Regions from separate parts of the Streptacidiphilus sp. PB12-B1b genome, predicted to be linked through region 3. Evidence: riboswitches for the same ligand, from Rfam matches in the RefSeq annotation. Region 3 holds a riboswitch; each other region holds the start of a gene.
What was found. A riboswitch is a leader RNA that binds a small molecule or an ion and turns the genes downstream of it on or off. The one in region 3 is predicted to bind cyclic di-AMP.
Positions count from the first base shown of each region.

Region 1: linked by a shared signal. The riboswitch ahead of GXW83_RS04190 (transglycosylase family protein) and the one ahead of GXW83_RS14495 (C40 family peptidase) in region 3 are both predicted to bind cyclic di-AMP.
Region 2: linked by a shared signal. The riboswitch ahead of GXW83_RS20780 (family 16 glycosylhydrolase) and the one ahead of GXW83_RS14495 (C40 family peptidase) in region 3 are both predicted to bind cyclic di-AMP.
Region 4: linked by a shared signal. The riboswitch ahead of GXW83_RS11340 (C40 family peptidase) and the one ahead of GXW83_RS14495 (C40 family peptidase) in region 3 are both predicted to bind cyclic di-AMP.

Region 1 covers NZ_CP048405.1:899,160-906,147, reverse strand. The annotation lists gene GXW83_RS04210 (Ppx/GppA phosphatase family protein) at 1-431, opposite strand, end outside; gene GXW83_RS04205 (DUF501 domain-containing protein) at 428-988, opposite strand; gene GXW83_RS04200 (septum formation initiator family protein) at 1,073-1,501, opposite strand; gene eno (phosphopyruvate hydratase) at 1,588-2,874, opposite strand; gene GXW83_RS04190 (transglycosylase family protein) at 3,046-3,849, opposite strand; cyclic di-AMP (ydaO/yuaA leader) riboswitch at 3,853-4,002, opposite strand; gene GXW83_RS04185 (cytochrome P450) at 4,200-5,447, shown strand; gene GXW83_RS04180 (SDR family oxidoreductase) at 5,632-6,462, shown strand; gene GXW83_RS04175 (LLM class F420-dependent oxidoreductase) at 6,501-6,988, opposite strand, start outside.
Region 2 covers NZ_CP048405.1:4,686,723-4,693,710, reverse strand. The annotation lists gene GXW83_RS20790 (carbohydrate binding domain-containing protein) at 1-253, opposite strand, end outside; gene recQ (DNA helicase RecQ) at 494-2,404, opposite strand; gene GXW83_RS20780 (family 16 glycosylhydrolase) at 2,520-3,722, opposite strand; cyclic di-AMP (ydaO/yuaA leader) riboswitch at 3,728-3,892, opposite strand; gene GXW83_RS20775 (hypothetical protein) at 4,086-4,490, shown strand; gene GXW83_RS20770 (cold-shock protein) at 4,649-5,056, shown strand; gene GXW83_RS20765 (M48 family metalloprotease) at 5,065-6,123, opposite strand; gene GXW83_RS20760 (LacI family DNA-binding transcriptional regulator) at 6,239-6,988, opposite strand, start outside.
Region 3 covers NZ_CP048405.1:3,190,551-3,197,538, reverse strand. The annotation lists gene GXW83_RS14515 (MBL fold metallo-hydrolase) at 1-409, opposite strand, end outside; gene GXW83_RS14510 (hypothetical protein) at 456-1,430, opposite strand; gene GXW83_RS14505 (helix-turn-helix domain-containing protein) at 1,608-2,528, opposite strand; gene GXW83_RS14500 (alpha/beta fold hydrolase) at 2,618-3,358, opposite strand; cyclic di-AMP (ydaO/yuaA leader) riboswitch at 3,531-3,705, shown strand; gene GXW83_RS14495 (C40 family peptidase) at 3,716-4,822, shown strand; gene GXW83_RS14490 (ABC transporter substrate-binding protein) at 5,163-6,281, shown strand; gene GXW83_RS14485 (sugar ABC transporter ATP-binding protein) at 6,380-6,988, shown strand, end outside.
Region 4 covers NZ_CP048405.1:2,498,154-2,505,141, forward strand. The annotation lists gene bioB (biotin synthase BioB) at 1-440, opposite strand, end outside; gene GXW83_RS11320 (hypothetical protein) at 645-1,454, shown strand; gene GXW83_RS11325 (hypothetical protein) at 1,487-1,681, shown strand; gene GXW83_RS11330 (8-amino-7-oxononanoate synthase) at 1,753-2,940, shown strand; gene GXW83_RS11335 (Gfo/Idh/MocA family protein) at 3,033-4,025, shown strand; gene GXW83_RS11340 (C40 family peptidase) at 4,048-4,452, opposite strand; cyclic di-AMP (ydaO/yuaA leader) riboswitch at 4,650-4,840, opposite strand; gene GXW83_RS11345 (NUDIX domain-containing protein) at 5,326-5,832, shown strand; gene GXW83_RS11350 (cytochrome c oxidase assembly protein) at 5,852-6,829, opposite strand.

The DNA.
Region 1 (6,988 bases), 2.3 Mb from region 3:
CCCAGGTCGAACACCAGGTAGGGCGGGACCAGGTCGGCCGAGCCCTGGAGCTCCCGGGTGGCCCCGGCGAAGGACAGCTCGGCCTCCTCGTCCCCGGTGATCACCTCCGGCTCCACGCCCAGGATGTCGCGGACCCCGGCGGTGAACTCGTCCCGGTTCTCGGCATCCCGGGAGGCGCTGGTGGCGACGAACCGCAGCCGCTCGGCGCCGTGCCCGGCGATCACCGCGGCGTACTCGCGGCAGGCCGCGAAGGTCCGCTCCAGCGCCTCCGGCGCCAGCCGCCCGGTCCGGTCCACGCCCTGGCCCAGGCGGACGATGGTCATCCGGCGGTCCAGGTCGCGCAGCTCCCCGGTCTCCGGGTCGAGGTCGGCGACCAGCAGCCGGATGGAGTTGGTGCCGCAGTCGACCGCGGCCACGCGCTGGGAGGTCACTGCTGCTCCCCCTCGGCGGTCCCGGCCGCCCCGTCCGCGGCTTCCCCGGCGGTCCCGGCGCAGACGCAGGGGCCCTTGCGCCACCACTCCGGCAGCTTCTCCAGCGCCTCGTCGCCCAGCGGGTTCACCCCGGGCCCGGCCGCCAGCGAGTGCCCCACCAGGACGTGCAGGCACTTCACCCGGTCCGGCATGCCGCCGGCGCTGGGGAAGCCCTCCAGCACCTCGATCGCGTCGCGCCTGGCGATGTAGTCCTCGTGGGCGCGGCGGTAGCCGGCCGCCAGCTCCGGATCCTCGGCGAGGCGGGCGGTCTGCTCCTTCATCAGCCCGTCGGCCTCCAGCGTGCCGATGGCCGAGGCCGCGCGCGGGCAGGTCAGGTAGTACAGCGTCGGGAACGGCGAGCCGTCCTCCAGCCGCGGCGCCGTCTCCACGACGTCCGGCAGGCCGCAGGGGCAGCGGTGGGCGACCGCGCGGAGCCCACGCGGCACCCGGCCGAGCTGGGCCGCGATCGCGGCGACGTCCTGGTCGGACACGCCTGGGCTGGCGGGGGTCTGGGTCATGAGTGCGTTGCCTTCTTCAAGAGCTTCGGAGCTTCGGAGGTTCGGGGACTTCGGGGACTTCGGGGCTTCGGTGGCTTCGGGCCGTCAGTGCTGGGCCGAGTCGGCCCGGTTCAGCGACTCGAACATGTTGTCGTACCAGGGCTGGGTCACCGCGCCCGGCTGGGGGGCGACGCCCGCCGACGGTCCGGCCGCGGCGCCCGGATCCGGGTCGACGGCCGAGAACGGCGTCTCGCCGGGGAAGCCGTAGTGCAGCCGCTCGCGGGCCTGCGCCTCGACGTAGGCCGGGTCCTGCCAGCGGGCCTTCTCCCGGCGCAGGACCTCCACCTGCGCCTGCGCCTGCCGGGCCGCGGCCTGCTGCTGGGCGATCTGCGCGCGCTGGGCGATGAACTGACGGGTCGGGTAGGCCAGCACCGCGACCAGCGAGCAGAACACCAGCGCGAGCACGGCGGCGCGCCCGGTGATCCGCGGCCTGCGGCCGGTCGCCGCCCTGCCGCCGCCTTCCCTGCCGCTCACCCGTTCACCCTCCCGATCGACGCCCGTGCCCCGCCGTCCACCCTAGAGGGTGCGGACGGCGGGGCACGGGAACTGCGGGCTACCGGTCAGGCGGACGGCGTGAAGCGCGGGAAGGCGCCGCGGCCGGCGTACTCGGCGGCGTCGTCGAGGATCTCCTCGATGCGCAGCAGCTGGTTGTACTTGGCGACGCGGTCGGTCCGGGCCGGGGCGCCGGCCTTGATCTGGCCGCAGTTGGTGGCGACGGCGAGGTCGGCGATGGTGACGTCCTCGGTCTCGCCGGAGCGGTGCGACATCATGCAGCGGAAGCCGTTGCGCTGGGCCAGCTCGACCGCGTCCAGGGTCTCGGTCAGCGAACCGATCTGGTTGACCTTGACCAGCAGGGAGTTGGCGATGCCCTCCTTGATGCCGCGGGCCAGGCGGGTCGGGTTGGTGACGAACAGGTCGTCGCCGACCAGCTGCACCTTGTCGCCCAGCTTGCTGGTGATGACCTTCCAGCCGGCCCAGTCGTCCTCGAACAGCGGGTCCTCGATGGAGACCAGCGGGTAGGCCGCGACCAGCTCCTCGTAGTACTCGGTCATCTCGGCGGCCGAGCGGTCCTTGCCCTCGAACTGGTACAGGCCGTCCTTGTAGAACTCGGACGCGGCGACGTCCAGCGCGAGCGCGATGTCGCGGCCGGGGACGAAGCCGGCCTCCTTGATGGCCTCGACGATGAGGTCCAGGGCGGCGCGGTTGGATTCCAGGTTCGGCGCGAAGCCGCCCTCGTCGCCCAGGCCGGTGGACAGGCCGCGCTGCTTCAGCACCGACTTGAGCCGGTGGTACACCTCGGAGCCCCAGCGGAGGGCCTCGGAGAAGGACTCCGCGCCGATCGGAGCGATCATGAACTCCTGGATGTCCACGTTGGAGTCCGCGTGCGAGCCGCCGTTGAGGATGTTCATCATCGGCACCGGCAGGACGTGCGCGTTCGGGCCGCCCAGGTAGCGGAACAGCGGCAGGTCGCTGGCCTCGGCCGCGGCGTGGGCCACGGCGAGCGAGACGCCGAGGATGGCGTTGGCGCCCAGCGAGGACTTGTCCGGGGTGGCGTCGAGGTCGAGCATGGCCTGGTCGATCAGGCGCTGCTCGGTGGCGTCGTAGCCGACCAGCTCCGGGCCGATCTGCTCGATGACCGCGAGCACGGCCTTCTCCACGCCCTTGCCGCCGTAGCGGGAGCTATCGCCGTCGCGCAGCTCCAGGGCTTCGAACGCGCCGGTGGAGGCGCCGGACGGGACGGCCGCACGCCCGGTGCTGCCGTCGTCGAGGCCGACCTCGACCTCGACCGTGGGGTTGCCTCGTGAGTCGAGGATCTCCCGGGCTACGACGACGTCGATGGACGGCACAGATGTCTCCTAGGGATTGCTGGAGGAAAGCCTTCTCCCTGAGCCTAGCCGCACCCGAAGCTCCAGCCATCAGGACCCGGCGGTCGTCTCACCGGACGGATCCCCTACTCACCGGTAGTTCACCTGGCGGCGACCTTCCGGGAGCAGGGGAACCGGGCAACGGCCCTGCGGTCAGCCCACCTGGAGGTGCTGGCCGGGGTAGATCAGGTCCGGGTTGCCGCCGACCGTGGACTTGTTGTCCTGGTACAGCGCCTCCCAGCCACCGCTCAGGTGCGCGGCGGCGGCGATGCCGGAGAGGGTGTCGCCGGCGCGGACGGTGTAGTTGCCGTGGCCGATCGCGTGCACGGCCGGGGCGGCGGCGTGGGTGGTCGCCGGGGCGCTGTGGGTGGTGTGGGTGGTGTGGGTGGTGGTCGGCGCGGCGGCGTGGCTCGGCGCGCTGCTGTGCGCGGCCGGGGCACTGGCGTGGGTGGTCGGGGCGGTCTGCGCGCTGGTCTGCTGCGCGGAGGAGTCGCTGGAGCCGCCGGAGTTGGATCCGGAGCCGGAGCCGGAGCCGCCCGAGGCGGGCGTGGTGCTGACGTCCGCCGGAGCGCCGCCCGCGGTCAGTCCGGCCTGCGGGCCGCAGACCGGCCAGGCGCCCGGGCCCTGCGAGGCGAGCACCTTCTCGGCGACCGCGATCTGCTGGCCCTGGGTGGCCAGGTTGGCGGTCGGGGCGTACTGCTGGCCGCCGTAGGCGTCCCAGGTGGAGGCGGAGAACTGCAGGCCGCCGTAGTAGCCGTTGCCGGTGTCTATCGACCAGTTGCCGCTGCTCTCGCACTGGGCGACCGCGTCCCAGGTGGAGACCGAGGCGGCCGAGGCGGCGGTGGCGCCGATGAGCGGGAGGACGACGCCGGTGCCCGCGATCACGCCGGTGGCCACAAGGCGCTTGCCGGTGCTGGTGCTGGGCTTGCGGTGGCGTCCGTTGCCGGAAAGAAGCATGACAGGATCCCTCTCCGACGCCTGCGAGGTGAGCTGTCGGGTTCGGGCCGTGAGGTAGCCCGGACGCTGGCGCGTCTTCACCCCAAGCCGCAGCGCTGTGAGCTGCGGCGACTTACCTGGTTCCCCCGCTCCTGCCCATGACGAAGTTCGTGGCCGCCGCACGGCTGGACAGGACTCGGCGTCCCGCGAGGCGGTGTCCGCGTGGGCGGACATGTCCGGGCAGGCTAGGCAGATGTCCCCGGAAATCTCAAGCTTCCCAGGAACACCTCACACTCCGCTCACCCTCCGTGCCCCGGCCCTCACCCCCGCAGCCGTCCCGGCCGCGCCGGTGCACCGGATACGGTCGGGGCATGCCGGATCAGCCCTCCCCGCCCGCCGCACCCGCCCTGTTCACCTGGGAGTTCGCCGCCGACCCCTACCCCGCGTACGCCTGGCTGCGCCGGCACGAGCCGGTGCGCTGGACCACGCTGCCGAGCGGGGTGGAGGCATGGCTGGTGACCCGGTACGCCGACGCGCGGACCGCGCTGGCGCACCCGGGGCTCAGCAAGAACCCCGCGCACCACGCCGAGTCCACCGCGGCCCGGGGCAGGACCGGCATCCCCGGTGAGCGCAGCGCCAACCTGATGACGCACCTGCTGAACATCGACCCGCCGGACCACACCCGGCTGCGCCGACTGGTCTCCAAGGCGTTCACCCCGCGCACCGTCGCCTCCTTCGCGCCCCGGGTGCAGGAGCTGACCGACCGCTTCATCGACGGCTTCGCCGGGCGGGGCAGCGCGGACCTGATCCACGAGTTCGCCTTCCCGCTGCCCATCTACACCATCTGCGACCTGCTCGGGGTGCCTGCCCGGGACCAGGACGACTTCCGCGACTGGGCCGGGATGATGATCCGTCACGGCGGCGGCCCGCGCGGCGGCGTGGCCCGGTCGGTCAAGAAGATCCGCGGCTACCTCGCCGAGCTCATCCACCACAAGCGCGAGCACCCCGGCGACGACCTGATCTCCGGCCTGATCAAGGCGTCCGACCACGGCGAGCACCTCACCGAGAACGAGGCCGCCGCCATGTGCTTCGTGCTGCTGTTCGCCGGCTTCGAGACCACCGTCAACCTGATCGGCAACGGCGCGTACGCGCTGCTGCGCCACCCCGAGCAGCGGGCGCTGCTGCAGGAGTCGGTGCGGCGCGGCGAACGCGAGCTGCTGGCCACCGGCGTCGAGGAACTGCTGCGCTGGGACGGCCCGGTGGAGCTGGCCACCTGGCGCTACGCCACCGAGCCGCTGGAGCTGGGCGGCCGGTCCATCGCGGTCGGCGACCCGGTGCTGGTGGTGCTCGCCGCCGCCGACCGCGATCCGGAGCGCTTCGCCGACCCGGACCGGCTCGACCTCACCCGGCGCGACAACCAGCACCTGGGCTACGGCCACGGCATCCACTACTGCATCGGCGCCCCGCTGGCCCGGTTGGAGGGGCAGACGGCGCTGGCCTCGCTGCTGACCAGGCTGCCCGATCTGGCCCTGGCCGCCGACCCGGAGGAGCTGCGCTGGCGCGGCGGCCTGATCATGCGCGGGCTGCGGGAGCTGCCGGTCGCCTTCACCCCGAGCTGACGGCAGGTCGCGGAAGCGGCAGCTCGTGGAACCGGCAGCTCGTGGTGACGGCTTGAGCACTCCTTGACGTGGCCCGGAGGTTGGGCCGCGCCGGTGGCGGGCACTGTTGCGGTGGCGGTGGGTTGCCTACGATCACCGGCAGTGCGCGGGCCTGTGCGGTGGTCCGGCGGGAGGAGCAGGAAACATGCAGATCAGTGGATCGGTCGTGGTGGTGACCGGTGCGGCCGGCGGCATCGGCTCGGCGCTGGCGCGGCGGTTCGCCGCCGAGGGCGCGCGCGGGCTGCTGCTGGCGGATCTGGACGCGGGCCGGGTCGAGGATCTGGCGCTGGCTCTGGACCGTGAGGGATGTCACACGGTGGGCGTCGGCAGCGACGTGACCCGGGAGAGCGACGTCCGGGCGCTGGTGGAGACCGCCGAGAAGCACCTCGGCCCGGTCGACCTGTTCTGCAGCAATGCCGGGCTGGGCTCCGGCGCGGGCATCGAGGCGTCCAACGAGGTGTGGCAGGCGTGCTGGGACACCAACGTGATGGCGCACGTGTACGCGGCGCGGGCGGTGCTGCCCGGCATGCTGAAGCGCGGCCACGGCTACCTGCTGCACACCGCCTCCGCCGCCGGGCTGCTGCAGATGCCCGGCGACGCGGCGTACACCGCGACCAAGCACGCGGCGGTGGCCTTCGCCGAGTCGCTGGCGGTGGCCTACGGCGACCGGGGCATCAAGGTCAGCGCGCTGTGCCCGCAGGGCGTGCACAGCGGCATGACCACCCGTGAGGACGTCCGGGCGGTGCTGAGCGCGTTCGGCGAGATGCTGACCCCGGAACAGGTCGCCGACGCGGTCATCCAGGGGCTGGCCGAGGAGCGGTTCCTGATCCTGCCGCACCCGGAGGTCGCCTCGTACGAGCAGGGCCGGGCGGCCGACCGGGACGGCTGGCTGGCGGGCGTGCGCAACGCGGTCGAGCAGCTGGAGGCGACGCTCCAGCGGAGGCTCAACCTGGCCGAGCCCCCGCCCGTGCGCTAGCCGCCCGGCCGGTGCCGACCGCCGCCGAGCTGCGGCGGTCAGCCCGGGCTGACCGCCAGGACCGCTTCGGCGACGGCCTTGCGGCGGTCGCGCGGCTCGGCGGCGGTGTCCAGCATCTGCGGGGTCGGCAGCACCGCCGGGACGGGCACGGTGACGCCGTTGGCGGCGTAGCGGCGGATGTGCTCGCGGCACTGCTCGGCGCTGCCGTGCACGATCAGCGCGTCCACCACCTCGTCCGGGACGGACGCCGCCGCGCCCTTGCGGTCGCCCGCGGCCCAGGCGTCCCACATCGGCTTCAGCACCTCGTCCCGGCCCAGCCAGCGGTGGAACGCGGCGTAGGCGGGGACGGTCAGGTAGCCGGCGATCAGCCGGCGGCCCAGCGCGCGGGCGTGCCCGGCGTCGGTGGTCGGGCAGACGAAGATCCGGGCGCCCACGGTCTTCCCGGCTCCCCCGGCGGCGTGGAACTCCGCGACGGCGGTGGTGACGTCCTCGGCGGAGAGCCAGTTGAGGATGGTGCCGTCGGCCT
Region 2 (6,988 bases), 1.5 Mb from region 3:
AGGGCGTGGCCTGCAGGGCGTAGGAGCCGGAGTGGACCGGCGAGCCGACGACCGCGGCGGTGCCCGCGTCGCAGGTCCAGCCGGAGAGGCTGCCGGTCTCGAAGCCGGGGTTCGCCAGCAGGTTGGTCGAGCTGGCCGAGGCCGGTCCGGCCAGCACGGTGGTGGCGACGGTACCGGCGGCGGCCAGCGCCAGCGCGGCGACGGCGGCGGTGGACCGGCGGGTGGTGCGCGGTGCTGTGGGGGTACGGCGCATGGGGGTGGTGCTCCTGACTGTGGTGCGTCGACAGGACAGGGCAGCGCGCGGCAGCCCGCCCGTGGGGGTGGGAGTGCTGCCGATCGGGCGCCTCGTGCGAGGCGCCTCTGCCAGTGCAATTTGGTCCAGACCAATGCGCTTGTCAAGAGCATGTGGACCGCGGGGCCGGGATGTCCTCGCGGACTGCCCGGCCCCGCAGCGTTGATGACTGCCTGTCAGAAGACCCCGGCTGGGGCCTTGTCAGTCGACCGGCTCCGCCGACTGCTCGGCGTCCGCCGACCGGCCCGCCAGCAGATCCAGGATCTGCTGGCCGTAGGTGGCCAGCTTGTTCTCGCCGACCCCGCTGACCGAGCCCAGCTCGGCCAGGCTGGTCGGGCCGCTCGCGGCGATCTCCCGCAGCGTCGCGTCATGGAAGACGACATAGGCGGGCACGCCCTGCTCCCGGGCGGTCGCCGCCCGCCAGGCACGCAACTCCTCGAACAGCGGGAGCAGTTCGGCGGGCAGGTCGACCGGCGCGGTCTTGCCCCGGCCGGAGCCGCCCGCCTTGGCGGCCTTGGCCGCGCGCACGGCCTTCTCCGGCTCCCGGCGCAACGAGACCTGCCGCCGCCCGCCGAGGACCTCGCCGCTGGCCTCGGTGAGCACCATCGTCCCGTACTCGCCCTCCACCGCGATCAGCTGCTGGGCCAGCAACTGCCGTGCCACCGAACGCCATTCGGCTTCGGAGAGGTCCGCGCCGACACCGAAGACGCTCAGCGCGTCATGGTCGAACTGGATCACCTTGGCGGTCTTGCGGCCCATCAGGATGTCGGCGATCTGGGTCGCGCCGAACTTCTGGCCGCGCTCGCGCTGCAACCGCACCACGGTGGAGAGGAACTTCTGCGCGGCGACGGTGCCGTCCCAGGACTGCGGCGGGGTCAGGCAGGTGTCGCAGTTGCCGCACGGATCGCTCTTCTGGCCGAAGTACGCCAGGAGTTGCACCCGGCGGCACTCCACGGTCTCGCACAGCGCCAGCATGGCGTCCACATGCGCGCTCAACCGGCGGCGGTGGGCCTGGTCGCCCTCCGAGGTCTCGATCATCTTCCGCTGCTGGACGACGTCCTGCAGCCCATAGGCCAGCCACGCGGTCGAGGGCAGGCCGTCGCGCCCGGCCCGGCCGGTCTCCTGGTAGTAGCCCTCCACCGACTTGGGCAGGTCCAGGTGGGCCACGAAGCGCACGTCGGGCTTGTCGATGCCCATGCCGAAGGCGATGGTGGCGACCATCACCAGGCCGTCCTCGCGCAGGAACCGGGACTGGTTCTCGGCCCGGACCCGGGAGTCGAGCCCGGCGTGGTAGGGCAGCGCGTCCACCCCGCGCTCGACCAGCCAGGCCGCCGTCTTCTCCACCGAGGCCCGGGAGAGGCAGTAGACGATCCCGGACTCGCCCGGGTGCTCGGTCTGCAGCAGGTGCAGCAGCTGCTTGCGCGGCTCGTCCTTGGGCGCGATCCGGTACTGGATGTTGGGCCGGTCGAAGCTGGCCACGAAGTGGCGGGCGTCCTGCAGGTTCAGCCGGGAGGTGATCTCGGCGTGGGTGGCCTCGGTGGCGGTCGCGGTCAGCGCGATCCGGGGCACCGTCGGCCACTGTTCGTGCAGCGAGGACAGGGCCAGGTAGTCCGGGCGGAAGTCGTGGCCCCACTGGGCCACGCAGTGCGCCTCGTCGATGGCGAACAGCGCGATGGTGCCGCGCCGGAGCAGCCGGACGGTCGCCTCCACCCGCAGCCGCTCGGGCGCCAGGTACAGCAGGTCCAGCTCGCCGGCCAGGAACTCGGCCTCCACCAGCTGCCGTTCGTCCATGCTCTGCGAGGAGTTGAGGAACCCGGCCCGGACGCCCAGCGCCCGCAGCGCGTCCACCTGGTCCTGCATCAGCGCGATCAGCGGGGAGATGACCACCCCGACGCCGGGGCGCACCAGCGCCGGGATCTGGTAGCACAGCGACTTGCCGCCGCCGGTGGGCATCAGCACCAGCGCGTCGCCGCCGCCGATCACATGCTCGACGACCTCCTGCTGACTGCCCCGGAAGGCGTCGTAGCCGAAGACCCGGCGCAGCACGGACAGGGCCGCACCGCCCTCGTCCTCGGTGGCCGGGGCGGTGTCGGGGAGGTCCGGAGCGCTCATCCGCCGATTGTACGGGCCCGGACTGTCACGACGGGACGGAAACCGTCAGCAGCGGCCCGGGTGGGCGGGCGCGGCACACCGTCCGCGCCCGCCCGCCGCTGCGCCGTCGCTCCGGTCAGCGGTAGACGCGGACGTAGTCGGCGGCGAAGCTGATCGGGGCCGTGCCGGTCGGCGCCGGGTGGTACTCGCCGGCGCTCACCGACAGGCTGAGGATCAGGTAGGCCGACCAATTGGCGCCGACACCGGTGCCGTCGGAGTAGACCTTGGTGCCGTTGACGTACCAGTCCACCGAGTTGGCGCCGTAGTAGGTGCCGATGGTGACCCACTTGCCCGGGGCGACGGCCGCGGCGTTGGTGTAGTAGTCGTGGGCCGCGTTGACGTGGTTGGTCAGCTCCAGCAGGTTGGGGTTGTCGGGGTGGTACTCGAAGGTGTCGATCTCCCCGTTGCCGTTCTTCCAGGTCCACAGCGCGGGCCAGGCCCCGGTGCCGGAGGGCAGCTGGACGCGGGTCTCGGCGTAGTCGCCGGTCTTCACCTGGAAGCCCTGGCTGGAGCCCTCGGTGGTGAGCAGCCCGGTGTTCCAGGCCTGCTTGCCGTTCTCCAGGGTGTGGCTGGACGGCGAGGCGGTGAAGGTGGCGACGCCGCCCGCGACGTTCACGGCGTTCTCGTCCAGCCAGTCCAGCTTGTTGTCGTTCGGGTTGTGGTTGCCGTACTGGAAGGCGGTGGTGGTGTCGCCGACCCAGGTGCTGCCCCAGTTGATCGGGTTGCTGAACTCGTCCGACCAGACCAGGGACTGCCCGGGCACCGGCGAGCCGCTGGACGTCGGTGCGGGCGTGGGCGTGGACGTGGGCGTGGACGTCGGGGTCGGCGTCGACGTGGGCGCGGGGGTGCCGGCGCCGGTCGTGGCGGAGACCTTCAGCGACTGCGAGGCCAGGTTGTGCCAGGCCCCGGCCGAGTCCTGCCAGAAGCCGAACTCGGTGTACGTCCCGGACGGCAGGGTGCGGCTGCCGGTGGTGAGGGACAGGCCGCTCGGGCAGATCCTGACGTCGGACGCCGAGCCGGGGAAGTCCAGGTTGTCCCCGGCCGAGTCGCGGACGCCGACGCCGAGCGTCCTGGCGGTGAAGCAGGAGCCGGAGTGGACGGTGAGCGTTGCCTTGGCAGTGGTGCCGGCGGCCATCGCGGTGGGGGAGAGCCGGTCCTGGGTGACCTTGGGCGTGGTGGCCGCGGCCTGGGCCGGGCCGGACATCAGCGGCACGGCGACCAGAGCGGCGGCGCCGGCTATCGCGCCGAGGCGTGCGGGGGCGGTACGGGGAAGGCGCATGACGGAGTTCCTCGGTGACACGCCTGCGAGGTGAGCTGTCGGGTTCGGGCCTGAGGCAGCCCTGCCGCGCGGGGGAGCGGCTTCACCCCTAGCCGGTGCCTCCGGGGGGCCGAAGGCACGGCGACTGACCTGGTTCCCCCGCTCCTGTCCGTTCGAAGCTCGGTTTCCCACCGGCGAGTGGACAGGATGAGGCGCCCCGGCGGCGGGTTCCGCCCTGGGCGGAGACAGCAGGGTAGGCAGACCATCGAGCCCCGATCAATGAGATGTGCCTTGTCTCACACACGGGCGCTGCGCGTCCCCTGTCCGAGTGATCTCCGCCCGACGGGGTGGCCTGCGCGCCCCCGGCGTGGAACGGACACGTCCATGCGCGCACCCCTGAGAACCGCCGTCGCCGCCGGCCTCGCCCTGGCCTGCGGTCCGGCGCCGACCGCCCCGGCGCGGGCCGACACCGTCCTGCGCCATGTGGACTGGGCCTGCGGCGTCCCCTACTCCGGCGAGCTGCGCTGCACGCCGCCGCTGGCGGTCCCGCCCGGCGGCCACCTCTGGATCGGGGACGACACCGGCGGCCCGACCGTCTTCACCGTCTACCAGCGGCAGGGCGGCGCCCCGGCCCGGGTCGGCTGGATCGAGATGCTGCACGGCCAGGGCCTGGCCTACACCAACACCACCGCCGCCCCCGTCGTCCTCACGGTCACCCTCCACGCCGACGCCCCCACCGACCGCTGCGGCACCCGCCCCGAACACGGTTTCCTCGACATCCGCCGCTGACCCCCGCCGGGGGCGGTCTGTCGGTGCCCACGGACAGGGGGCCGGGGTCGGTGGTGTGACGGGTGGGGCGGGTTGCGGCCCCGGGGGTGGCGGGGAGTGCTTATCATGGTGCTTGGATCGTCCGGGCAAGGGGCCCGGATCTGTTGGGGGTCGGTGCTGTGGTTGCTGGTCGTGTGGTGCGTTTCGATGGTGTCCGCGGGTACGGGTTCATCGCTCCCGATCACGGTGGCGAAGACGTGTTTCTGCATGTGAACGATCTGCTCATCCCGGAGGCGGCGGTTCGCCCCGGGGTGGCGGTGGAGTTCGAGGTCGAGGACGGCGGCCGTGGGCTGAAGGCGTCCTCGGTGCGGCTCGCCCAGGGCGAGGCCCCGTCGGTCGCGGTCGCGGAGCCCCGGCTGCTGGACGGCGAGGAGCCCATGTGCGACCTGCTGTCCGTGGCCGAGTACACCCGTGACATGACGGAGCTGCTGCTGCGTGCGGCGCCGTCGCTGACCGGTGAGCAGATTCTGCGGATCCGGGGCGAGATGCTGAAGTTCGCCAAGACCCACGGGTGGACCGAGGGCTGACCGGTCCCTCAGCGCTGGTCGCTGGGGCGGGAGTTGGGAACCACGGCGGCATCGGTACGGGTCTGCGCCCGGCCGGTGCCGCCGTCGGCGTCGTACCGGAGCGGCAGCCGCAGCCGGCCGTCGTCCACGGCATGGCGGACGCTGCCGACGGCGGTGTGCGGCGCGGCCCCGGCGAACAGTTCGGCGTCGTCCTGGGTGGCGTCCACCAGGCTGCCGCAGCAGACCGCCAGCACCAGGCCCCCGGCGACCAGCGGCAGCAGCCGCCGCCTCGGCGGGGCGGCGAGCAGCGCCCGGATCCGGCGCGGCACCGGGCCGCCGGTGGCCGCCAGCACCCCGGCCGCCCCGCGGTCCCTCTTCGCCAGGGCGGCGCGGGCCAGGGCGCGGGCGACCACCGCCCGGTCGCCGACCGCGGCAGCGGCGTTCTCGTCGGCCCAGCGCTCGACGGCGAACGCGCCCTCCCTGCCCAGCGGGCGCAGCAGCGGGCAGGCCGCCGCGGCCAGGTGCAGGGCCAGCAGGAAGAGGTGGTGCCGGTGGCGCAGGTGCGCCCGCTCGTGCGCCATCAGCGCCTCGCGCTCGGGGCCGGGCAGTGCCCGGAGCATGCCGCTGGAGACCACCAGCCGCCCCCGGGCCAGGCCGGGCAGCCCGGGCACGGCGTATGCCTCCAGCCGGTCGTCGTCGACGACGGCCAGATCTCCCGCGCCCGGCAGCCGCCGGGCCTCCCGGCAGGCGCGCACCAGCGCCAGCCCGTGCCGCCGGGCCGACAGCGCCAGCGCGCCCAGCGCCGCCGCCAGGGCCAGCCCGCAGCCGACCGCGGTCAGCCGGGCCACCGGGTCGGCGGCCGCCAGCGCCCGGGGCGACCAGGCGCCGAGCGCGGCCACGGCCGGGATCTGCCCGAGGCCGGTGAGCGCCAGCAGCGCCAACGACCAGAACCAGGCTCCGGCGGCCACCAGCGCCGCGCAGGCCAACCCCCAGGCCGCCGCGCGCGGTGGCAGCCACCGGGACGGCCGGGGCGCGGCCACGCTCAGCAGCAGGCAGACCGCGAAGGGCACGTACACCAGGATGCGCACCGGTCACCGCCCGTTCTCGTCCAGCAGCGACCGCTGCGCCAACGCCTCGTCCTTGTCCGTTTCGTCCTTGTCCTCGGCGGCCCAAGCTACTACACGGGTACGACAACCGCCCGGGTCAGCTTCGGGGCCGGGCGCAGGAGCCGCGGATGACCAGTCCGGCCGGGACGGTGCGCGGCGGCACCGGCCGCGTCGCGCCCGAGGCCGCGCCCGCCACCAGGTCGAGCAGCAGGTGGACGGCGGCGCTGCCGAGCCGGAGCGGATCCTGGGCGACGGTGGTGAGCGCGGGCCGGACCAGGCTCGCCGCCTCGATGTTGTCGAAGCCGACGACGGCCATCTGCCGGGGCACGTCGATGCCGAGGTCGGCGAAGGCGTGCAGCGCGCCGATGGCCATCTCGTCCCCGGCGGCGAACACGCCGGTGGGCCGGTGCGGCAGGGCGGCCAGCCGCCGACCGGCCGCGTAGCCGCTGTCCAGGAAGAAGTCGCCGGGCTGCACGTAGCCGGGGGGCAGCCGCAGGCCCAACTCCTGTGCGGCGTCCTGGAAACCGGCGAGCCGGGCGGCGGCGGGCATCATCTGCGGCGGGCCGGTGATGGTGGCGATCCGGCGGTGGCCGAGGGCGTACAGGTGGCGGACGGCCTCGGCCGCGCCGCTGCGGTTGTCGGAGGTGACGTAAGAGGAGCGCGGGCCGGTCAGCGGGGTGTCGAAGGCGACGCAGGGCAGCCCGGAGCCGGTCAGCGCCCGGACCGCGGGCAGCTCCGGGTCCATGCCCATCATGATCACGCCGTCCAGCTGGTGCTGCCGTGCGGTCTCGGCGTAGAGCTGCTCGTCCCGGTCCTGGCCGCCGATGTTGAGCAGCAGCAGGTGGCG
Region 3 (6,988 bases):
TGGGCACCCACGCGCCGTCGACCAGGCGGGTGTTCCAGCCGATGTGGTCGGCGTGCAGGTGGGTGTTGACCACCACGTCGACGTCCTCGGGCCGCACGCCGGCCCGGGCGAGGTTGGCGAGGTAGCCCGACTCCAGGCCGGTCCAGGACGGGACGCCGGGGCGGCTCTTGCCGTTGCCGACGCCGGTGTCGATCAGGATGGTCCGGCCCTCGCTGCGCAGCAGCCAGGTCTGGAAGGCGGTGTGGACCATGGCGTCGTCGGCGCCCAGGTGGTCGGGCACGAGCGCCTGCCGGTGCTCCTTCCACGCCTGCTCGGGCAGGTCGGGGAAGAACTGGTCGGCGGGCATGATCGGGCCGTGCATCTCCTCGATGCGGGTGACCGTGACGTCGCCGAGCGTGAGCTCGTTCATGGATGGCTCCTTGCGTGGTTACGGGTGAACAGCGGGGCTGCGCGGGTCAGTTGTTCAGGTGGGCGAGGACCAGGTCGGGGTCCGTGCCGGTGAGGTAGGCGGCGCTGAGGACGGAGACGGTGTCGCCGCGCAGCGCGATGGAGGTCGGTCCTTCCAGCCCGTCGGCCGCGGTCAGCACGATGGAGTGGCTGCCGTCGGGCTGGACCAGTGCGACCTGGTTGACGGTGTCGAGGGCGGCGAGGATCTGGTCGCCGCGCCCGGTGAAGGCGAAGTCGTCGATCCCGGTGAGCCCGGTGGCGGTGACCCGGGCCTGGCCGGCGCTGCCGTTCGGCAGGACCGGGATGCGCACGATGGTGCCCCGGTCCAGGTTGGTGACCCAGACCGCGCCGTCGCGGAGCTTCAGGCCGTTGGCGCCGAGGAATCCGGACGGGGCCAGCGCCGGGTCGGTGGACCACGACTGCGCGGCGCCGCCGGAGGTGGGCACGCGCCACACCGTGCCCAGTGCGGAGTCGGCGACGTACAGGCTGCCGGTGCGGGCGTCCAGGGCCAGGCCGTTGGGCAGGCTGTCGGCGGGCAGCGCGGCGATCCGCTCGGGCTGTCCGCCGGGGCGCAGCCGCCACACGCCGGTCAGGTCGGCCGTGCCGGTGGCGTACAGGAAGTACAGCGTCCCGTCGTGGCCGCGGACGATGCCGAGGGTCAGCGGGAAGCCGAGGGCCGGGGTGTGCACGCCGCCGTCGGCCGGAAGCGGCAGGGTCGCCAGGACCCGGATCGTGCCCGTGCGGGAGACCTCGGCGACCTGGCGGGCCTTGGCGAAGGTGACGTAGCTGCCGCCGTGCGGGGCCGGCGCGACGTTCTCCGGCGTCTGGCCGGCGGCCAGGTCGAAGTGCACGGCGACACGGGCGTCGCTCAGCGGCGCCGAGGCCGCGGAGGCGCTGGGGACGGCCAGGGCGGAGGTGGCCAGGACGGCGGCGGCGGACAGGCCGACGGCGGACAGGGCGGCCTTGGAGAGCTTGGTGAACATGGTTCCTTCACTGTTTTCGGGCATGCGGCAGCCACACGGCGGCGCATGGGTGAAAGGTGCGTCCGGCCAGGGCGCAGGCGCCCATGGCGGGTTGGGGCAGCGGCCGACGGTCGGCCGTTCCCGGGGGGAGTGATCGCCCGCCGCCGGCTCAGTGCGGGCGGCGGGCCGTGACGGGGGTCAGCCGGGGCTGACCTGGGCCCCTCGTCCTTCCGGGGCAGATGTGGGGGCAGGGGTGACGGCAGCGGTGGCGGGCCGGTCGATGGCCTGGGAGAGCAGGTCCAGCGCGGCCCGCGAGGGCGAGCCCGCCGCCGCGGTGGCGACCACGACGTTCGGGCCGGGCCCGTGGCTCAGCGTCTGCTGGGTGACGGTCAGCGAGCCGACCAGCGGGTGCCGCATCTCGTAGGCGGCGACCGTGCAGTCCTTGACCCGGTGGTCGGCCCACATCGAGGCGAAGTCGGGGCTCTTGGCGCTCAGTTCGCCCACCAGCGTGTGCAGTGCCGAGTCCTGCGGGTACTGGCCTGCCACCAGGCGCAGATTGCCCACGACCGCCTTGGCCTTGCTGGGCCAGTCCGCGTACAGCTCGCGGGTGTGGGCGTCGAGGAACACCAGCCTGGCCATGTTGGGGCGCCGGGCGGGCGACTCGGCGGCGTCCGGCTCCAGGTGTCCGGCGAACAGCGCGTGCCCCAGCCGGTTCCAGGCCAGGACGTCGCTGCGGCGGCCGATCACCACCGCGGGGACGTCCGCCAGGGCGTCCAGCAGCTGGCGCGCCGCGTCGGTCACCCGCTCCGGAGCGGGCCGCCGCCCCCGGCCGCGCTGACGCTCCGGGCGGGCCAGGTCGTGCAGGTGCAGCCGCTCGGCCTCGTCCAGCCGCAGGGCCCCGGCGATCGCGTCCAACACCTCGGGCGAGGCGTTCAGCGACTGCCCCTGCTCCAGCCGGGTGTAGTAGGACACGCTCACCCCGGCCAGCAGCGCCAACTCCTCGCGCCGGAGGCCGGAGACCCTCCGCCGCTCGCCGTAGGTGGGCATCCCGATGTCCTCGGGACGGAGCTGGGAGCGACGGGCCTGGAGGAACTCGCCGAGTTGCGATGTGCCGTTCATGGAATTCAGTATGTGCGGTCGCGCGGCGCGCAGCCTGCCCCTGCCATGGGTAGGCAGCGCCGGGTGGGGCGGCCCGGCCGGCGGGCGGCTCAGCCGAGGGTGAGCAGCAGCCCGGCGAGCTCGGCCGGCTGGGTGACCATGCAGTCGTGGCCGGTGGCCAGTTCCCGTACCTGCGCCGGGGCGCCGTTGGGCTGGGTCGCGGGAACCGGTCGGCGGGCGGGGCCGTCCGGCGGGCCGGCGACGCAGTGGATGTGCGTGCGCGGGATGGCGTCCGCGGCCGGGTTGCCGAGGTGCACCGGTTGCACCAAGCAGCGCACTGACTGGTCGGTGAGCAGCCCTTGCAGCCAGGCGGCGTCGGTCGGGTCGGTGACCCCGAACAGGCCGTGGGGCGGGGGCAGGGCGGGCAGCGGCGGTATCCGCCAGGGGCTGCCGGACGCGGCGGCCTGGTCGATCAGGGTCTGGGTCAGCGGGATGACGTCGAGCGCGCTCTCGCCGTCCTCGGGGACCATGGCGTCGAGGTAGACCAGGTGCGCGATCCGGTCCGGGATCTGGTGGGCGGCGGACGAGATGACCAGCCCGGCGTAGCTGTGTCCGACGAGGACCACCTCGGTGAGGTCCTGCCCGGTGATCAGCCCGACGACGTCCTGGACGTGCGTGTCGAGCCCGACCTCGGGGCTGAGCAGGTGGGCCCTGTCGCCGTGGCCGGTCAGCGAGGGGGCCAGCACCCGGTGTCCGGCGGAGGTCAGCAGCGGGACGACGCGCTCCCAGCACGCGCCGCTGTGCCAGGCTCCGTGCACCAGGAGGAAGGTCCGACCGGTCGGCATGCTCATGGGGATCTCCCTTGTCGGGGGTGTCTCGGCTGTGCTCCGCCCGTCCGCGGGATGCCTGCGGGAACCTTTCGGCGCATCAGTAATCTTTACCGACAAGCATTGAACTAATCACGGTTGGATCACTAAAGTCGGTCAGCGAACCACCGCGCTGTCGATCACCCGCCGGGTGGCAGCGGTGTTCCCGCCGAGTCCGAGGCGCGGCAGGAGAGCCGACAACTCGGAGCCGGGGAACCACTCGTTCCTCGGGGTGAATCGACGTCAGGCCGGTCACTGCCGGTGAGGCGCCGTAGGGCGATCTTCCAGCCCGAACCCGTCAGCTAACCCGGTAGGCGGGCGAGGAAGAAGGAGCTCGCCTTCGTGGCGTCCCATCGCCGTACCCCAACGCCCCACCGCACCCGGGTCACCGTGCTGACCGCCGTCGCCGCGACCACCGTGGCGATCACCGCCAACGCGCAGTCCGCGCAGGCCGCCCCGCCGCCCAGTACCGCCTCGCTCGCCGCCGAGGTGCAGGCCGACAACGTCGCCGCCGACGCGGCGGTGCAGCGGTACGACACCGCGCAGGAGCAACAGCAGCAGCTCCAGCAGCAGGTGACGGTCCTTCAGAACGAGATCGCCCGGCAGCAGGCCGCGATCAACGCGCAGGAGTCGCTGCTCGGGGCCGCCGCCGCAGCCCAGTACCGGGACGGGGGCACCATCGACCCGACCGTGCAGCTGATGCTCTCGGCCGACCCCTCCAACTACCTGGACCAGGCCTCCACCACCGTTCAACTCAACTCCAGCCAGGCCGAGTTGCTCAGCGGGTTGCAGGGCGCCGAGACCACGCTCGACAGGGAGAAGGCCACGGCCGAGGCCAAGCTCAGGGCGCTGGCCGCGTCCGCCGCCCGGCTGGCCGCCGCCAAGACCCAGGTCCAGCAGAAGCTGAGCGCCGCCCAGGCCCGGCTGAACTCCTTCACCGCCGCCCAGCGGCTCGCCGTCGACCAGGAGCTGAACGGCGCCCCGGCGACCACGACCGCCCACAACGGCAGCGGCGGCCACGGAGCCGGGGACGGGAACGGCGGCGGTGACAGTAGCGGTGGCGGCGCCCCGGTGGACCTGGGCCATGCCTCGGCCGGGGACGCGGTCGAGGCGGCGGCCTTCGCCGCGGCGCAGACCCGGCTCGGCGACCCGTACGTGTGGTCCCACACCGGCCCGACCACCTTCGACTGCTCCGGCCTGATGATGTGGGCCTACGACAAGGCCGGGCTGAACATCGGCCGCACCACCTACGACCAGGTCACCCAGGGCACCCCGGTCGCCAGCGAGTCCGACCTTCAGGTCGGCGACCTGGTGTTCTTCAACGACGACACGCACGTCGGCATGTACGCCGGAAACGGCATGATCCTGCACGCGCCGCACAAGGGCACGGTGGTGCGCTACGAGTCCATCGACACCGTCGGCACCGTCTACGCGATGCGGCACCTGTAGAGCCGACGCTGTTCCCCCGCCAGGCCCTTCGCCCCGCCACCCCGTGGCGGGGCGAAGCGCTGTCCGGGGCCCGGCCGGAGCCTGTCCATCGTTGTAACGCATCATTGAGCCGCTCCGGCGTCCGCGGCGTCAAGTACCGCCGCCGACAGCCGTGTCGAGCCTGCGCGCGCACCCATCCGACCGCGCCGGAAGCCTTGACAGGCCGGGAGAGCGCTGTCATCAATATTCCTGTTACATCGTTGGAATGCCCTCCCCGGGCCGCAGGCGGCCCGCTCCCGGCGGCCGCCTGCGGAACCATCCGCGGGGCACCCACCCACCTCCACAAGGATGTGATCGGCGTATGCACGCCATTCCCCTGCGCAGAGCCGTCCCGGCAACGGCCCTGGCTGCGGCCCTGTGCCTCGGCGCGAGCGCCTGCACCAACGCGGGCAACGCCACCGCCTCCGGCGCCGCCACCACCGGCGGGGCCGACACCGCCGCCGCCCAGCAGACCGTCGCCGCCTCCGCCCCGGCGGGCGCCGGCTCCGGCTGCACGTACCAGACCTACGCGGGCGGGGTGCCGAAGCTCGACATCACCGACGGCAGGACCATCGTCGGGTTCTCCCAGTCCGAGTCCACCAGCAACCCGTTCCGCGCCACCGAGACCGCGAGCATCACCGCACAGGCCAAGTCCCTGGGCGTGAAGCTGATCCAGCGCAACGCCAATGCCGACGTCAACGCGCAGAACTCGCAGATCGAGGACATGATCGCGCAGGGCGCCAAGGTGCTGATCGTGGCCCCGGAGAACTCCGCGGGCCTGGGCCCGGCGCTGGCCGAGGCCAAGGCCAGGAAGATCCCGGTGCTCACCATCGACCGCACCGCCAACGGCACCGCCTGCACCGACTTCGTCGCCTTCATCGGCTCGAACTTCTACGGCCAGGCCCAGACGGCCGCCGACGACCTCGGCGCGGCCACCGGCGGCAAGGGGCAGGTCGCGGTGCTGTCCGGAACCCCCGGCAACAACGTCTCCACCGACCGCACCAACGGCTTCAACGCCGAGATAGCCGCCAAGTACCCCGGGCTGAAGGTCGTCGCCTCGCAGACCGCCAACTTCGACGAGACCGACGGGCAGACGGTGATGGAGCAGCTGCTCCAGTCGCACCCCGGCATCACCGCCGTCTACGCCGAGAACGACGAGATGGCACTGGGCGCGATCCAGGCCATCAAGTCCGCCGGGAAGACCCCCGGCAAGGACATCAAGATCGTGTCCATCGACGGCACCCAGCAGTGCGTGCAGGACGTCGCCGACGGGCAGTTGGTGGCCGACATCGAGACCAACCCGAGATTCGGACCGTTGGCCTTCCAGTCCCTGACCGACTTCTACGGCGGCACCGGCGTCCAGCCGAAGGTGATCATCAAGGACAACCACTTCACCCCCGCCAACGCGGCGCAGGCGCTGTCCGGCGGCCTCGTCTACTGAGCCCGGTCCGCCGAGCCGGTCCACTGAGCCCCTGGCGGCGGGGCGCACCCCCAGCGCCCCGCCGCCTGCGGGCCCGATCCACAGCAAGGAGGCGGTGAGTGTCACCCCAGCCAGACGTTCCGGTGCCCGAGGCGGTCCTGGAGGTCACCGGAGTGAGCAAGAGCTTCGCCGGGGTCCACGCCCTGAGCGGCGTCGACTTCCGGCTGCTGCCGGGCGAGGTGCACGCCCTGGTCGGCGAGAACGGCGCCGGGAAGTCCACCCTGATCAAAGCGGTCACCGGCGTGCTGCGCCCCGACTCCGGGACGCTGCGCCTGGCAGGCCGGGAGCAGAGCTTCCGCAGCCCGCTGGAGGCGCAGGCGGCGGGCATCTCGACGATCTACCAGGAGGTGAACCTGATCCCGCTGATGTCGGTGGCGCGCAACCTCTTCCTGGGCCGCGAGCCGCGTCGGCTGGGCCTGGTGGACCAGCGCCGGATGAACCGCGAGGCGTCCCGGGCGCTGCGCCGCTACGGGGTGGACGCCGACGTCAGCCGCCCGCTGCACACGCTGGGGCTGGGCGCGCAGCAGATGGTCGCGCTGGCGCGCGCGGTCAGCGTGGAGGCCCGGGTGGTGATCATGGACGAGCCCACCTCCTCGCTCGAACCGCGCGAGGTCGAGACCCTGTTCACGGTCATCGACGGGCTGCGCGCGCAGGGCATCGCGGTGGTG
Region 4 (6,988 bases), 690 kb from region 3:
AGCCCGAGGCAGGCGCAGATCTCCACGCCCTCGTTCTCGGCCTTGATCGCGTCCACGGTGTCGGCGACCCGCTGCACGTCCCGGTCGGTCGGGCCGCGGCCGCTGGCCACCAGGCACACCCGCTTGGCGCCGCCGGCCACGCCCGCCTTGGCGGCCGCCGCGGCCTCGTCCGGCTTCAGCCAGGTGTACTTGAGGATCTCCGCCTTCGAGCCCAGCCGCTGCGAGCAGTACGAGCAGTCCTCCGGGCACAGCCCGCTCTTGAGGTTCACCAGGTAGTTGAGCTTCACCCGGCGGCCGAACCACTGGCGGCGCACCCGCCCGGCGGCCGCGACCACGTCGAGCAGTTCGTCGTCGGACGACGCCAGGACGGCCAGGGCCTCCTCCCGGGTCGGGAGTTCGCGGCGCAGGCCCTTGGCGGTGAGGGAGTCGAGCAGATCCATGCGGGTGATCCTGCCGTTTCCCGGCCCCGCGCCGCCAGTGCCGAACCTTCCAGAAGATCGCACGGATGCTTTGCCTGGATGTCACAGAAGCACCAAATCGACCAGTCGACCGGGCCGGGACGCCCGCCGCCACCAGGCTGTGCGTCGCATGTGGACGGCCCCACCCCCTGCCCCCGCACAAGATCGCCCTCTAGACTCTGCGGAATGAACACCAGGGGTGAGCACCGCGCCGCCGAACCGGGAGCCCGCAGCCGGAGCCCCCGGACCGCCGCCCTGCTCCTGGTCCTCGCGGTCGGCGCGGCCGGCGCCACCTGGGGCGAGGTCCGCTACGCCGGGGACGTGCGCAGCCACGTCGGCGGCGGGGGCGGGACCGCGGTCCAGGACGGCGTGAGCATGCAGGGCTCGGGCACCGGCGACGCCGTGGACGACGTCGCGGCGCTGCGCCTGAACGACGTCCTGCCGCCGACCGTCGCCGAGGCCGCCACCCCGACCAGCGCCGACGGCTACCTGGCCACCCGCTACCAGGGCGGCAGCAGCGACGACTGCGCCGAGGCGTTCACCATCACCGCCCCGGCCGCCGCCTCCACCGGCTGCACCGGCTTCCTCACCGCCGACTACGTCGAGCAGGACCGCAGCGTCTACACCTCGGTCACCGTCTTCGTCTACCCGGACGCCGCCACCGCCGCCCGCGCGGCCAAGGCGCTGAACACCCCGGCCGCCACCGGCGCGGTCACCTTCCAGCAGCCGGAGGCGGGGCTGCCGGACGCCGCGCTCCCGGCCGCCGACCAGGCCCCGGCGTCCTCCCCGGGCGTCCAGCCCGACGCCGCGTCCGGCTCCGGCGCCCCGACCGCGCCCGCCGCGCCGCAGGTGCAGCAGCGGGTCGAGGCCGTCGGCAGCGCCGTGGACGTCATCGAGTCGGCCGCCGCCGGGGCGCAGCCCGCCGTCGCCGCGGCGCTCTCCACCCCGACCTGGTACCTGGCCTACACCGTGGGCGCCAAGCTCGCCTGGCAGTGAGCCCCGGCGCGGGCCCCGGCTAGGATCGGCCCGTGGAGCCCGACGACACCTACTGCGACACCAGCCCGCCCCAGCCGCCCGTACCCGCCGCGGCGCCGGGCGACGGCCCCTCCGCCGACTGCGTGCTGTGCGGCGAACCGACCGAGTACCCGGCCGACACCGGCGGCGCCCCGCTGTGCCCGCGCTGCGCCTGGCAGCAGGCCCAGCGCGGGGCCTGCTCGGGATGAGCACGGCGGCGGACGGCCGGGCGGGCGGTGCGGGGCCCCGCGCCGCAGCGGACAGCACAGGGAGCAGAACCATGGACGGCACGACGGACGGCGGCGCGGTCGGCACCGGCCGCACCCCGGCGGACCCCTTCGCCTGGCTGGACGACGCCGCCGAGGCCCGCCGCCGGGCCGGCCTGGTGCGCACCCTGCGCCACCGCCCGGCCCGGGAGGACCTGCTCGACCTGGCCGGAAACGACTACCTGGGCCTGGTCCGGCACCCCCGGGTGACCCGCGCCGCCGCCGACGCCGCGCTGCGCTGGGGCGGCGGGTCCACCGGCTCCCGGCTGGTCACCGGCAGCACCGCGCTCCACGCCGAGCTGGAGGCCGAGCTGGCGGCGTTCTGCGGGGCCGAGGCCGCGCTGGTGTTCTCCTCCGGCTACACCGCCAACCTGGCCGCGCTGACCGCGCTCACCGACGCGGACACCGTGCTGGTCTCCGACGCGCTCAACCACGCCTCGCTCATCGACGGCTGCCGGCTCTCCCGGGCCCGCGTCGTCCGCGCCGCCCACCGCGACCCGGACGCCGTCCGCGCCGCCCTGGCCGCCGCCCCGGAGCGCCGGGCCCTGGTCGTCAGCGACTCGGTCTTCTCGGTGGACGGCGACGCCGCCCCGCTCGCCGAGCTGGCCGCGGTCTGCCGTGAGCACGGCGCGGCGCTGCTCACCGACGACGCGCACGGGCTGGGCGTGCTGGGCCCGGGCGGCTCCGGGGCGCAGGCCGCCGCCGGGCTCGCGGGCGCGCCGGACGTGCTCTCCACGGTGACCCTGTCCAAGTCGCTGGGTTCGCAGGGCGGGGCGGTGGTCGGCCCGCGCCGGGTGGTCGAGCACCTGGTGCAGGCCGCCCGCACCTTCATCTTCGACACCGGCCTGGCCCCGGCCGCGGTCGGCGCCGCGCTCGGCGCGCTGCGGCTGCTGCGCGAGGAGCCGCAGCGCGCCGAGCGGGCCGGGCAGGTGGCCCGGGCGCTGGCGGAGCGGCTGGCCGCCGCCGGACTGCCGGTCAGCAGCCCGCAGGCGGCGGTGGTCTCGGTCCGGGTCGACGCCCCCGGCTCGGCGCTGGCCTGGGCGGCGGCCTGCCGGGAGAAGGGGCTGGCGGTCGGCTGCTTCCGGCCGCCGTCGGTGCCCGACCGCTGGTCGCGGCTGCGGCTGACGGCCCGGGCGGACCTCACCGACGCGGAGATCGACTTCGCGGTGGACGTGATCGCCCGCACCGAGCCCGAGGTCTGACGCCGGGCCGGGGCCGACGCCGGGCCTGGGTTCGGGTCCGTCGTCCCGGCCGCCCCTCGACGGGAGCCCCCGCCAGGGAGTTTGATTGGCGCATGAACAAAAGCATCCGCTGGGGCATCCTGGCCACCGGCGCCATAGCCGAGGCGTTCACCCGCGATCTGCAGCTGCTGCCGGACGCCGAGGTGGTGGCCGTCGGCTCGCGCAGCGAGGAGTCCGCCCGGGCCTTCGCCGAGCGCTTCGACATCCCCCGGGTCCACGGCAGCTGGGCCTCGCTGGCGGCGGACGAGGAGGTCGACATCGTCTATGTCGCCACCCCGCACCACGCCCACTACGAGGCCGCCCGGCTGTGCCTGGAGGCCGGGCGGGCGGTGCTGTGCGAGAAGCCGTTCACGCTCAACGCCGCCGACTCCCGGGCCCTGACCGAGCTGGCCGCCGAGCGCGGCCGGTTCCTGATGGAGGCCATGTGGATGCGGTGCAACCCGGCCGTGCTGCGGGTCGCCGAGCTGATCGCGGCCGGGGCGATCGGCACGGTCGGCACCCTGCAGGCGGACTTCGGCCTGGCCGGCCCGTTCGCCCCCTCGCACCGGCTGCGCGATCCGGGGCTCGGCGGCGGGGCGCTGCTGGACCTGGGCATCTACCCGGTCACCCTGGCCCACCTGCTGCTCGGCGTCCCCGACAGCATCCAGGCGTGGGCCAGCCTCACCCCGGAGGGCGTGGACGCCAACACCGCGCTGATCCTGGGCTACGACTCGGGCGCGGTGGCCACGCTCACCTGCGGCATCGTCTCGGGGACGCCGTTCCGGGCGTACGTCTCGGGCTCGCTCGGCCGGATCGAGCTGCCCTCGCCGTTCTTCCGCCCCGGCGACTTCCTGCTGTACCGGGGCCAGGGCGACGACGTGGAGCCGGAGCTGGTGCAGGTGCCCTACAGCGGCAGCGGCTACGTCCACGAGGCCGAGGAGGCCATGCGCTGCCTGCGCGCCGGGCTGCTGGAGAGCCCGCTGGTGCCCTGGAGCAGCACGCTGGAGGTCATGCGGACGCTGGACACCGCCCGGGCACGGACCGGGGTCCGCTACCCGGGCGAGTAGTCCCGGGGCCGGTCGGCCGCGCTCAGCGGATCCGGCCGTACCAGACCTCGCCGGTCCAGATGCGTTCGAGCCGCACCCGGGCGCCCGGGTGCGGCGAGTGCCAGATCGCGTCGTGCCCGGCGTAGATGCCCACGTGGTAGACCTCGCCGCCGGAGTGGAAGAAGACCAGGTCGCCGGGGTGCAGCTGGTCCCTGCCGATGTGCTCGACGCTGGCGTACTGGGCCTGCGCGGTGCGCGGCAGCCGCCTGCCCGCGTGCTGGAACGAGTAGTACGTCAGCCCCGAGCAGTCGAAAGCGTCCGGGCCGGACGCGCCCCAGCGGTAGGGGTCGCCGTGTTTTGATGCGGCGATGATCAGCGCCCTGACCTCGATGGTGGCGGCGTCCGCGGGCCCTGCGCTGAGCAGGGTGCCCCCGGCGACCGCCGCCAGCGTGAGCGCGGCGGTGACGCCCGCCCGCCAGCGGCCCGGTCTACGGCGCGGCTGCGGGGTTCCGGCCGGTCGTCGGTCGTGGTGCCGGTCGGGGTTGTCGCCGGCGGTCTGCGCCGGGTCGCCCTGCGCGCTGTTCTGGTGGTGCCTGCCGGCCTGGATCGGGACTGGGGCATGGGTGTGCACGGACGCAGTCATGCGGGCCCTTCCGGAACCGCCTGCGGAAGTCTCCCTGTCGGGTTTGGGCTCCGAAAGCTGCCCTGCCACCGCGGTGGCTTCACCCCAAGGGACGGTGGGGACCGTCCCGGCCTGCCTGGGTCTCCCGCTCCCGTCTGTCAGGTGTGTGTGCACCTGGCGTCCGACCGGTGACGGGATTCGGCGTCCGGTCGGACCGCCTCGCCACGGCGGCGAGGACTTCTTGGTTCGGGCGACAGTATTGGCACGTTTTTAGGCGTTCTTCATGCCGGGACGCGATTCTGTGATTCTTGTCACGTTGGGTTTCCAGGGGGCCGAAGAAGCACATTTCCGGGTTCCGGCTGGGCGGTACGGGTGAATATCCAGCTGTCCTGAATAATATCCCAACCATTCCAAGAACCTGCTCTGAGCTGCTGTGATGATGCAGATGAGGGGAAGTGGAGCGGAATGGTCCGCAATCTTCCATCACCCGGCGGAGTGATCTGCCGACGAGGGCCGCCGAAGGTTTCCGGATGGCCTCCTTCCGGCTGCACCGATTCGCGGCGCGCGCGCCGAAACGTCACTGCGCCGCTATTGCCCCCAATGGCCGAATGCGCTCCGGCGCACTGTTCCGGTCCGGAAATCGGGGGCGGTCGCCCGAAAACCGACGGCCCTGTCGGACCCGGGTCGTAGAGTCTGGCCATGAGCATCGAGCGAACGCCCCGCCGCGCCGCCCGGGTCCTGGTGCTGGATCCGCACGGCGCCGTTTTCCTGCAACTGCACGACGACGTCGAGGTCGGGCTGCACTGGGTGCTGCCCGGCGGCGGCTTGGACGAGGGGGAGGACGAACGCGCGGGCGCCCTGCGCGAGACGGTCGAGGAGACCGGCTGGACGGACGTCCTGCCCGGGCCCGCGCTGTGGATCTGGGAGCACGACTACACCCGCAAGGGCGTGCCCACCCGCCAGCGCGAAGTGATCTTCCTCGGCGAGGGCCCGCGCCGCGACCCGGTCGGCGACCTCGCCGACTCCTTCGCCGCCGACGGCATCCTGACCTGCCGCTGGTGGACCCCGCAGGAGCTGGCCGACTGCCCGGAGCTGCTCTGGCCGCCGCAGCTGGCCGAGCTCATGGCCGACCTGCGCCGCGACGGCCCCCCGGCCGAGCCGATAGACCTCGGCTACGTCCCCAACGTCCCGCGCCTCCCGCGCTGACGCTGCCGGTGCTCCCCGCTCAGCTCTGCTGCTGCACCCCGGACCGCCGCTGCAGGGTGGCCAGGTAGTCGTTGTAGGCGTTCAGCTCCTTGTCGCCGTCGCGGTCCGCCGTGCGGTCCTTGCGCCGCGACAGCCGCTCCTCCGACTTGGCCCACTGGAAGGTCAGCGCGATCAGCACGATGAAGGTCGGGATCTCGCTGAACGCCCAGGCCAGGCCGCCGGCCATGTGCTGGTCCGCCAGCGGGCTCACCCGCAGCGAGGCCGCCGGGTGGGCGAAGGTCTTCACGATCAGCCCGGACGACATCATGACCGCGATGCCGAAGAAGGCGTGGAACGGCATCCCGATGAACAGCTCCAGCATCCGCAGCAGGTGGCCCGGGCGGTGCGGCCCCGGGTCCACGCCCATGATCGGCCAGAAGAACAGCAGCCCCACCGCGAGGAAGTGGGCCATCATCAGCTCGTGCCCGAGGGTGGAGCGCATCAGGAAGTCGAACAGCGGCGTGAAGTAGAGCCCGTACAGGCTGGCGATGAACAGCGGCAGGGTGAACGCCGGGTGCGAGACCACCTTCACGTAGCGCGAGTGCAGCAGCGAGACCAGCAGGTCGCGCGGGCCGTGCCCGCCCCGGCCACCGGCCGGCAGCGCGCGCAGCGCCAGCGTGATCGGCGCGCCCATCAGCAGGATGATCGGGGAGAGCATGGACAGCACCATGTGCTGCAGCATGTGGGCGCTGAGCATCTGCATGCCGTACTCGTCCAGCCCGGTGCAGGTCACCAGGGCGACCGTGAGCACCCCGAGGACCCAGGCGACGGTGCGGCCCAGCGGCCAGCTGTCGCCGCGGCGGCGCAGCCGGACCACGCCGGTGAGGTAGAGGCCGAGCAGCAGGACGCAGCCGATCAGGAACGGCCAGTTCGCCGAGGGGTGGAGGGCCAGGACCCGGCCCACGGTCCACGGCGGCAGATCCTGCGACATGCCCGGCATACCCGGCATGGTGCCCATCGGCGGTTCCTGCTTTCCTGGTGGCGGCGCGCGGCGGCCCCGGCAGGCACCGCCCGGACCAGAGTAGAACTGTCCGGATTGCACCCCGTACGCGCCCCCCTGCCCCGCCGCCCCACGCCTGCCGACCTGCCCGTCGACCGCCCGCCGCTCGACAGTCGC